Regions from separate parts of the Pseudonocardia sediminis genome, predicted to be linked through region 1. Evidence: riboswitches for the same ligand, from Rfam matches in the RefSeq annotation. Region 1 holds a riboswitch; each other region holds the start of a gene.
What was found. Region 1 has a riboswitch for cobalamin ahead of metE (5-methyltetrahydropteroyltriglutamate--homocysteine S-methyltransferase). Riboswitches for the same ligand answer to the same signal wherever they lie in the genome.

Region 1 (3,267 bases):
GCCGCGGATCCGCGAGATCCTCGCCCGCGAGGACCTGTTCGTGATCGTGCAGGACGGGTTCCTGACCGAGACCGCGCAGTTCGCCGACGTCGTCCTGCCGGCCGCGATGTGGGGCGAGAAGCAGGGCACGTTCACCAACGTCAACCGGGTCGTGCACCTGTCGGAGAAGGCCGTCGAGCCACCCGGTGAGGCGCGCAGCGACCTCGACATCTTTCTCGACTACGGCACCCGGATGGACTTCCGCGACCGCGACGGCGCCCCGCTGATCGGCTGGTCCACGCCGGAGGGCGCGTTCGACGCCTGGCGCGAGTGCAGCCGCGGGCGGCTCTGCGACTACTCGGGGCTGTCCTACGACGCGCTGCGCGGCGGCAGCGGGATCCCGTGGCCGTGCACCGACGAGCAGCCGGCGGGGGTGAACCGGCTCTACGCCGACGGGGTGTTCGCCACCGACCCCGACGTCTGCGAGACCTACGGCCACGACCTGGTCACCGGCGAGGCCGTGTCGCGGCAGGACTACCTCGCCTCGCCGCCGCACGGCCGGGCCTTCCTGCGGGCGTGCGAGCACGTCGCGCCGCCCGAGTCACCGGACCCGGACTTCCCGTTCGCGCTCACCACCGGCCGGACCGCCTACCAGTTCCACACCCGCACCAAGACCGGACGCTCGCCGCAGCTCAACCGCGCGGCACCGGACGGCTGGGCGGAGCTCTCGGTCGCCGACGCCGCACTGCTCGGCGTCGGTGAGGGCGACCGGGTGCGGGTCCAGACGCGCCGCGGCGCCGTCGAGGTCCCGGCCCGGGTCGGGCGCGGCCGCGACGGGGTGGTGTTCCTCCCGTTCCACTACGGCTGGTGGGACGACGGCGACGGGCGCACCCCGACCGGGCACGCGGCCAACGAGACGACGCTCTCGGCGTGGGACCCGGTCTCGAAGCAGCCGCTGTTCAAGATCGGCTCGGCGCGGGTGACCCGGATCGACGTCGCCGACGGGCCGTCGCCGGCACCGACCACGACGGCCTCGGCCCCGGCCGACCGTCGCGGCGTCCCGGCGACCCGGGGCGGGACCGACAGCGCGACCCGGGAGCAGATCCGCGTCGCGGAACCGCCGCCCGCGCCGCCGACCCCGGAGCACACCCCCAACACCGGCCCGCGCCCCGCGCTGCGCTGAACACCCCGGCGCGACCGGACGTGACAGGGGGCACACGTCCGGTTGCGCCGCGGCCGGATGGCCCTACAGTCGGCCGTGCCGACGGTTCGCGTCGCGGCCCTGCGGGCCACGGCGCGAGGCAAGAGGGAACCCGGTGTGACTCCGGGACTGCCCCGCAGCGGTGAGTGGGAACGACCGCCGTCACGAGCACTGGGAACTCCCTGGGAAGCGACGGCCGGTAGGAACGAGCACGACGCCCACGAGTCCGAAGACCTGCCGCCGGTGCGTGCACCGCCGGTGCGCGCGGATCCGTGGCCTCGCGGGTGGGCCGTGCGGAACCCGGGCCGCGCCGTGCCCGCCGGAGACCCCTCCGGTGACGGCCGCCGGGTGTCGGACGTGCCTCCTCGTGCACGACCGCGGGTCCTCCACCGCGCTCGCGAGGAGAGAGCCGTGACCTCAGCACCATCCACCCGCGCCCGGACCGACCTGGGCAGCACCGTGATCGGATACCCCCGGATCGGACCGGACCGGGAGCTCAAGCGCGCCACCGAGGGCTACTGGGCCGGGACGATCGACCGCGACACCCTGCGCGGGACCGCCGCCGGGCTGCGCCGCGACACCTGGACGGGCCTGCGCGACGCGGGTCTGGGCTCGGTGCCGTCGAACACGTTCTCCTACTACGACCAGATGCTCGACACGGCGCTGGCCGTCGGTGCGGTCCCGGAGCGGTTCGCCGGCATCGCCGGGTCCGAGGACCGCCTCGACCTGCTGTTCGCGATGGCCCGCGGCCGGGAGGGGATCCCGGCGTGCGAGATGACCAAGTGGTTCGACACGAACTACCACTACCTGGTCCCCGAGCTGGGCCCGAGGACGCGGCTCGCCCCCACCGACCGCAAGGCGGTCGAGGAGTTCCGCGAGGCCGCGGACGCCGGTGTGCGGACCCGTCCGGTGCTGATCGGGCCGCTGACGTTCCTGCTGCTGGCCAAGCCCGCGGAGGAGGCCCCGGAGGGCTTCCGGCCGCTCGACCTGGTCGGGCCGCTGGTGGAGGTCTACGTCGACCTGCTCGCCGAGCTGGCCGCGGCCGGAGCGGAGTGGGTGCAGCTCGACGAGCCCGCGTTCGCCGCCGACCGGACGCCGGAGGAGATCGCGCTGCTGGGGAAGGTCTACGACCGGCTCTCCGCGGCACCGTCGCGCCCGCGGCTGCTCGTCGCGAGCTACTTCGGTGAGCTCGGCCCGGCCCTGCCGGTGCTGGCCCGCACCGCGGTGGACGCGATCGGTCTCGACCTGGTGGCCGGGGCCGCCGACCTGGAGTCGGTGTCCGGGATCCCCGCGCTGCTCGGCAAGACGGTGCTGGCCGGGGTCGTCGACGGGCGCAACGTCTGGCGCACCGACCTCGACGCCGCGCTCGGCAAGGCGACCGTGCTGCAGGGCGCGGTGGGCCGGGTGGAGATCAGCACCTCCTGCTCGCTGCTGCACGTCCCCTACGACGTCGAGGCCGAGACCGGGCTCACCGCGGACGTCGTCGACCGGCTCGCGTTCGCGAACCAGAAGGTCGACGAGGTCGTCCTGCTCGCCCGTGCCCTGCACGAGGGCCCGGGCGCGGTCCGCTCCGAGCTCGAGGCCGCCCGCGCCGTCCGGGCCGGTGTCGCTGCGGCGAGCGGCCGGGACGCCGACGTCCGGCGGCGTCTCGTCGAGCTCGGCGAGGACCACTACCGGCGCGGCGACGCCGGGGCCCGCGCCGCGGCCCAGCGGGCGGCCCTGGGACTGCCCGAGATCCCGACGACGACGATCGGCTCGTTCCCGCAGACCGGTGCGATCCGCGCCGACCGGGCGGCGCACCGGGCCGGGCGACTCGACGACGCCGCCTACACCGAGCGGATGCGCGCGGAGATCGAACGCGTCGTCGCGCTGCAGGAGAAGATCGGCCTCGACGTGCTGGTGCACGGCGAGCCCGAGCGCAACGACATGGTCCAGTACTTCGCCGAGAACCTGGACGGCTTCGCCACCACCGAGCACGGCTGGGTGCAGTCCTACGGGTCGCGCTGCGTGCGCCCGCCGATCCTCCACTCCGACGTCTCCCGGCCGGAGCCGATCACGGTGGAGTGGGCGAGGTACGCACAGTCGCT
Region 2 (3,267 bases), 2.3 Mb from region 1:
GCACGTCTGCCGCGCCGTCACCGGGCCGGACCAGCGCTGGCTGGTGCCCGCGTCCGGGCTGGCGGGCGCGGTGCTGCTGCTGACCGCGGACGTCATCGGGCGGGTCGTGGTGCGCCCCGGAGAGCTGGAGGTCGGGATCGTGCTCGCTCTGGTCGGCGCGCCGTTCTTCGTCGCGCTGGTGCGGCGACGGCGGATGGCGTCGCTGTGAGCGCCCCGGCTCCCGCCGCGTCCGCCGTGACCGTGGCGGGACGCCCCGCGCTGCGCTGGCGCGGCCTGTCCGGGGTCTGGCGCCCGCGGATGCTGGCGGTGACCGCGGCCGGGCTCGTGCTGCTGGTGCTGGCCGTCGCGGTGAACGTCGGGCGCGGCGACTTCCCCATCCCGCTGGGCGACGTGCTGGCCGCGCTGGCCGGGGGCGGCACCCGCGGGCAGCAGTTCGTCGTCTGGCAGCTGCGGCTGCCCCGGTCGCTGACCGGGGCGCTGGTCGGGGCCGCGCTCGGGATCGGCGGGGCGATCACCCAGACCGTCGCCCGCAACCCGCTGGCCAGCCCGGACATCCTCGGCGTCACCGCAGGCGCCGGCACCGCGGCGGTGGTGGTGATCGTCCTCGGCGGCGGTTCGTCCACCGTCGCGCTGTCCGCGGCCGGGCTGCCGCTCGCCTCGCTGGCCGGCGGGCTGCTCACCGCCGGGCTGGTCTACGGCCTGGCGTGGCGGCGCGGCATCGACGGCTACCGCCTCGTGCTGGTCGGGGTGGGGGTGGGGGCGGCCGCGACGGCGGTGACGTCCTGGCTGCTCATCGCCGCCCGGATCGGTGACGCCGCCCGCGCCACGGTGTGGCTCACCGGCAGCCTCAACGCCCGCGGCTGGGAGAACGTCGTCCCGGTGTCGATCGCGCTGCTGGTGCTGGTGCCGGTCGCGCTGCTGCTGGCGTTCGGGCTCGGCGCGCTGCAGTTCGGCGACGACACCGCGACCGCCCTCGGCGTGCGGGTGAACGTGGCACGGTCCGCGCTGATCGTGCTGGCCGTCGCGCTGACGGCGGTGGCCACCGCCAGCGCCGGCCCGATCGCGTTCGTCGCGCTGGTCGTGCCGCAGATCTGCCTGCGGCTGGTCGGGGCGCCGCGCCCGCCGCTGCTCGCCTCCGCCGTCTACGGCGGGCTGCTGGTGGTGGTCTCCGACCTGATCGCGCGCACCGTGCTCCCCGCGGAGCTTCCGGTCGGGATCGTCACCGCCGCGATCGGCGCCCCGTACCTGATCTGGCTGCTGGTCCGCGGGCGGTCCGCCCGCGTCTGAGCGGGGTCAGGACCCGAGCGGCACCCGGCGCGGGGGCAGCAGCGCGACCGCGCCGGTGTCCCGGACCCGGATCCCGGGAGCCGTGTGCCGCAGGCCGTCCAGCGCGGCGGTCATGGCGGTGTCGGCGGACGGCGGCCCGGCCGTCACCAGCACCGCGACCCGCCCCGGGGCGCCGTCGAGCACCTCGGCGATCCGCCGTGCCGCCTCGCCCGGGCGGACCGGCTCGACCCGCCAGGCCTCGACGTAGAACAGCACCGTCGACTCGGGATCGGCGCCGGGCCCGGCCGGACCGGTGAACACGACGTCGGCCGCGGCGAGCAGGTCGGCGGCCCGCTCGGGGCCGGACGGCCCGGCGTCGGAGGATCCGCCGTCGGAGGATCCGGCCGGACCGGTCGCGCCGAGCACGACGAGCGTGCCCGCGCGGGCAGGGGTGGTAGCAGGACCGTCGCCGGTCATCGTGGCCTCCTCGAGGGTCCGCGCCCTCTGCCGTCGGATCCGCGGCTCCGCGGGCCTCGCGCCCACCGATACCGCGCGACGACGGCCAGTCTCCTGGCTTCCCGGATCCGCACGGCCCGGTCTTCCCACCGGTGGGTACCGGCAGTGACCGTCCACGACGTCCCGTCCCCGGAGGAACGGGGCCGCGGTGGGACGTGCTCCCCGATGACAGTGGCGGGACCGCGCCGGATTCGCACCGGCTTCCTGCACCGTCGTCGCCGACGACATCACCACGGCGGGGCGCGGTGGTCAACCCGGACCCGGTCCCGACCGGCCTACCGGCGCAACGTCACAGCGGGGTCGGTGCGACCGCCCACTCCGTCTCCGGGATCTCCCCGGCCGCGGCGGCGAACGACCGCAGGGCCTCCACGACGGCGAGACGGCCGCTCTCGGGCATCGCGCCGAGCAGGGTGCCGAGCTCCTTGCGGCGGCGGCCGGTGACGTCACGCACCAGGTCCTCCCCCGCCCTGGTCAGCGCGACCCCGACGGCCCGCCGGTCGTCGTCGGACCGCTCGCGGTCGATCAGGCCCTTCGCCACCAGGCGGTCGCACATCCGGGTCGCGGTGGACGGGGTCACCGACAGCGAGGCGGCCAGGTCCGCGGGACGGCGGGCCCCGTACTGGGCGAGCACGACCAGCGTCCGGTACTGCGGCAACGTGACGTCCTCGTCGACCGCCGCCACCGACCGCGCGGCGACCGCCAGCAGCGCACGGCTGGCCGTCATCACGGCGTCGACGAGGGCGTCCCCGTCGGGCGGGGCGGGCGATGGGCTCACCCGTCGATGGTCGCACTCGGTAATCGGCTTCGCACGACTCGCGTGCATGACCGGCCGCGGGCGGGGTAGGCGGGAAGTCCGACGGTCACGGCCGGACGACGTCCGTCCCGTGACCCGCCATCACTTCGAGAGGACACCACGTGTCGACCGACACCGTCCAGTACACCGTTCCCGGCATCGAGCGCGACCAGGCCGGTGAGGTCGTCCGCATCCTGCAGGACCGCCTCAACGCCCTCAACGACCTCGCGCTGACGCTCAAGCACGTCCACTGGAACGTCGTGGGCCCGCACTTCATCGCCGTGCACACCATGCTCGACCCGCAGGTCGACGGCGTGCGCGAGATGGTCGACGCCGTCGCCGAGCGCATCGCGACCCTCGGCGGCTCGCCGACCGGCACGCCCGGCGCCCTCGTCGCCGCCCGCAGCTGGGACGACTACTCGATCGGCCGCGGCGCCGCGATCAAGCACCTGGGCGCGCTCGACCTCGTCTACTCCGGCGTCGTCGGCGACCACCGGGCCGCGATCGACAGCACCGGCAAGATCGACCACGTGACCGAGGACATGCTGACCGGGCAGTCGGCGGACCTCGAGCAGTACCAGTGGTTCGTCCGCGCGCACCTGGAGAGCGCCGACGGCACGCTGAGCCAGGCCGGGGCCTCCACCGAGAACGACGCCGCCGCGGCGTCCTGACACCCGGCACCGCCACGCCGG
Region 3 (3,267 bases), 1.9 Mb from region 1:
CAGGCCGAGGTCGTGGTCGAGCTTCGCCGCCTGCATCAGCGTCCAGATCTGCTGGCGGATCGCGGGCAGCTTCACCGGGTCGAGCGCGGAGATGTTCGCGTGCTCGTCGAGGAGCTGCTCGAGCCGGGAGATGTCGCCGTAGGCCTCGGCGCGGGCCATCGGCGGGATCAGGTGGTCGATCAGCGTGGCGTGCGCGCGACGCTTGGCCTGGGTGCCCTCGCCGGGGTCGTTGACCAGGAACGGGTAGATCAGCGGCAGGTCGCCGAGCGCGGCGTCGGTCCCGCAGGATGCGGACATGCCCAGCGTCTTGCCCGGCAGCCACTCCAGGTTGCCGTGCTTGCCGATGTGCACCACGGCGTCGGCGCCGAAGCCGCCGTCGGCGACGGGGGCGGCCAGCCAGCGGTAGGCGCCCAGGTAGTGGTGCGACGGCGCCAGGGCCGGGTCGTGGTAGATCGCGATCGGGTTCTCGCCGAACCCGCGCGGGGGCTGCACGATCAGCGTCACGTTGCCCGAACGCAGGGCCGCGACGACGATCTCGCCCTCGGGGTCGTGGCTGCGGTCGACGTACTGGTCGCCGGGAGCCGGGCCCCACGCCTCCTCGACGCCCGCGCGGAAGTCGTCGGGCAGCGTGTCGAACCAGCGCCGGTAGGACGCCGCGGAGATCCGGACCGGGTTGTGGGCCAGCTTCTGCTCGGTCAGCCAGTCCGGGTCCTGCCCGCCGGCCTCGATCAGCGCGTGCACCAGCGCGTCGCCGTCGCCGTTCTCGACGCCGGGGAAGTCGCCGATGTCGTAGCCGGCGGCGTCCATGGCGCGGAGCAGTGCGACGGTGCTGGCCGGGGTGTCGAGGCCGACCGCGTTGCCGATCCGCGCGTGCTTCGTCGGGTACGCAGAGAGCATCAGCACGATCTTCTTGTCCGCGTTCGGGATCCGCCGCAGGTTCGCGTGCCGCACGGCGATCCCGGCGACGCGGGCGGCGCGCTCGGGGTCGGGCACGTAGGTGGCGAGCCCGTCGGCGTCGATCTCCTTGAACGAGAACGGGACGGTGATCAGCCGGCCGTCGAACTCGGGCACCGCGACCTGGGTGGCGACGTCGAGCGGGGACAGGCCGTCATCGTTCTCCGACCACATCGCCCGCGACGACGTCAGGCACAGCCCCTGCAGGATCGGGACGTCGAGCGCGGCGAGCTCGGCGACGTCCCACTCCTCGTCGTCGCCTCCGGCCTGTGCGGCGGCGGGTCGGGTGCCGCCGGCCGCGAGCACGGTGACGACCATGGCGTCGGCCTCGCGCAGCCGCTCCAGCAGCGCGCCGGGGGCCTGGCGCAGCGACGCGCAGAAGATCGGCAGCGGGTTCGCGCCGGCGTTCTCGATCGCGTCGCACAGCGCGGCGACGTAGTGGGTGTTCCCGGCCAGCTGCTGGGCGCGGTAGTAGAGGACGGCGACGGTCGGCCCGTCCTGCCGGGTCGCCTCCCGCTCGAGGAGCCCCCACTGCGGCAGCTCCTCCGGCGGGGCGAAGCCCTCACCGGTGAGCAGCACGGTGTCGGAGAGGAACGCGTGCAGCTGGGCGAGGTTCGCCGGCCCGCCCTGCGCGAGGTAGGTGTGCGACTCCGCCGCGACGCCGGCCGGGACGCTGGAGAGCTCCATCATCTCCGCGTCCGGGGCCATCTCCCCGCCGAGCGCGACCAGCGGGGTGTCGAGCCCGCGGAGCATGTCCAGGCCCTGCTCGAAGTACCGGTAGCCGCCGAGCACCCGGATCACGACGACGTCGGCGTCGGTCGCCATCGTCCGCAGGTCGTCGAGCGGCACGAAGTTCGGGTTCTTGGGCAGGTAGTCCGCGCCGGAGGCCCGCGCCGAGAGGAGGTCGGTGTCCGAGGTCGAGAGCAGCAGGATCATGCGGCTGCTCCCCCGGTGACGGCAGGGCAGGACAGGGCGAGGCGCACGGCGGTGAGCCTTCCTCGGGATCCGCGTCCCGGGTCGGTCGGCCCGAGCGCAGGTGAGCGCACGGGCGGCGGGCAGGGCAGTGTCCTGGCTCCCGGATCGGCGCTCGCCCCGGCCTTCCGGACCCGTGGGTCCGTGGCCGTGAGGTGGGGTCCGCTCCCCGGTGACAGTGGCGGGACCGCGCCGGATTCGCACCGGCTTCCTGTTCCCGCCCGCCGTATGAAGGTGTGGCAACACTGTCCGCAACGCGGGCGCACCGCGTCAAGCGAGGGTGGGAGAGGTCGCCGTCGTCACGCGTTCGGTCGGGTGGTCCGTCTTGTCCGGATCGCTCGTGATCGCCGACGATCGGGGTCTCCCCCGCGAAGGACGTTCCGTGCTCCGATCTCTGCGTTCCGTGGCGTCCGTGCTGGCGCCGGCCCTGGCCCTGGCCCTGATCCCGGTGACGACCGCCGAGGCGTCCGTCCCGACGTCACCGCCGTCGTCCTCCACCGTCGTCGACGTCGCGGTGGCCACCGTCTGGACCTCGCCGGACTCCCCGCGCCCGGTCGACCGGCCCGCGCTGGCGAACCCGTCCGACGTACCGGGCTGGCTCGCCGCGATGACCACCGCCCAGAAGCTCGACCTGACGTCGTCGAACCGCACCCAGACCCAGGCGCTCTACGGCCGGCACGTCGAGGTGCTCGACCGCCGCGGCGGCTGGACGCAGGTCGCGGTGCCCGGCCAGCCCACCCCGAAGAACGCGGCCGGCTACCCCGGCTGGATCCCCGACGCCCAGCTCACCGACTCCGCCGGGTTCGCCGCGCTGACCGCGGACAGACCGACCGCCGTCGTGTCGGCGCCGCTCACCTGGCTCCACGAGGATCTTGCGCTGACCCGGCGGGCGACCGAGGTCAGCGCGAACACCCGCCTGCCCGTCCTCGACTCCCGGGACGGCGCGGTGCTCGTCGCGACGCCGTCGGACGGGGTGCGCTGGGTCGCCGCGAGCGCGGTGACGGTCGTCGCCGACGGCGAGGCCGCTCCGTCACCGACCGGCGCGGACCTGGTCGCCACCGCGCGCGGTTTCCTCGGACGGCCGTACCTGTGGGGCGGTCGCGCCGGGTACGGCCTGGACTGCTCCGGGCTCGCCGGCACCGTCTACGGCGTGCACGGGATCACCGTCCCGCGCGACGCCTCGGCCCAGGCCACCGGCGGGCGGACGGTGGAGAAGAACCGGCTCCAGCCCGGCGACCTGCTGTTCTACGGCCGCCAGGGTGGGAAGGGCGCGATCCACCACGTCGCGATGTACACCGGTGACGGAAAGATGATCGAGGCCTTCGACGCCGCGACGCCGGT

Region 2: it holds a riboswitch for cobalamin, as region 1 does, so the genes downstream of both, EV383_RS09710 (hypothetical protein) here and metE (5-methyltetrahydropteroyltriglutamate--homocysteine S-methyltransferase) in region 1, are expected to answer to the same signal.
Region 3: it holds a riboswitch for cobalamin, as region 1 does, so the genes downstream of both, cobN (cobaltochelatase subunit CobN) here and metE (5-methyltetrahydropteroyltriglutamate--homocysteine S-methyltransferase) in region 1, are expected to answer to the same signal.

What each region holds. Positions count from the first base shown of each region.
Region 1 is NZ_SHKL01000001.1:4,322,103-4,325,369, reverse strand. Features, by position in the region: gene EV383_RS20030 (molybdopterin oxidoreductase family protein) at 1-1,162, shown strand, start outside; cobalamin riboswitch at 1,228-1,436, shown strand; gene metE (5-methyltetrahydropteroyltriglutamate--homocysteine S-methyltransferase) at 1,592-3,267, shown strand, end outside.
Region 2 is NZ_SHKL01000001.1:2,057,263-2,060,529, reverse strand. Features, by position in the region: gene EV383_RS09720 (FecCD family ABC transporter permease) at 1-208, shown strand, start outside; gene EV383_RS09715 (FecCD family ABC transporter permease) at 205-1,287, shown strand; gene EV383_RS09710 (hypothetical protein) at 1,294-1,743, opposite strand; cobalamin riboswitch at 1,810-2,011, opposite strand; gene EV383_RS09705 (MarR family winged helix-turn-helix transcriptional regulator) at 2,072-2,557, opposite strand; gene EV383_RS09700 (Dps family protein) at 2,698-3,246, shown strand.
Region 3 is NZ_SHKL01000001.1:2,389,730-2,392,996, reverse strand. Features, by position in the region: gene cobN (cobaltochelatase subunit CobN) at 1-1,890, opposite strand, end outside; cobalamin riboswitch at 2,014-2,193, opposite strand; gene EV383_RS11195 (C40 family peptidase) at 2,309-3,267, shown strand, end outside.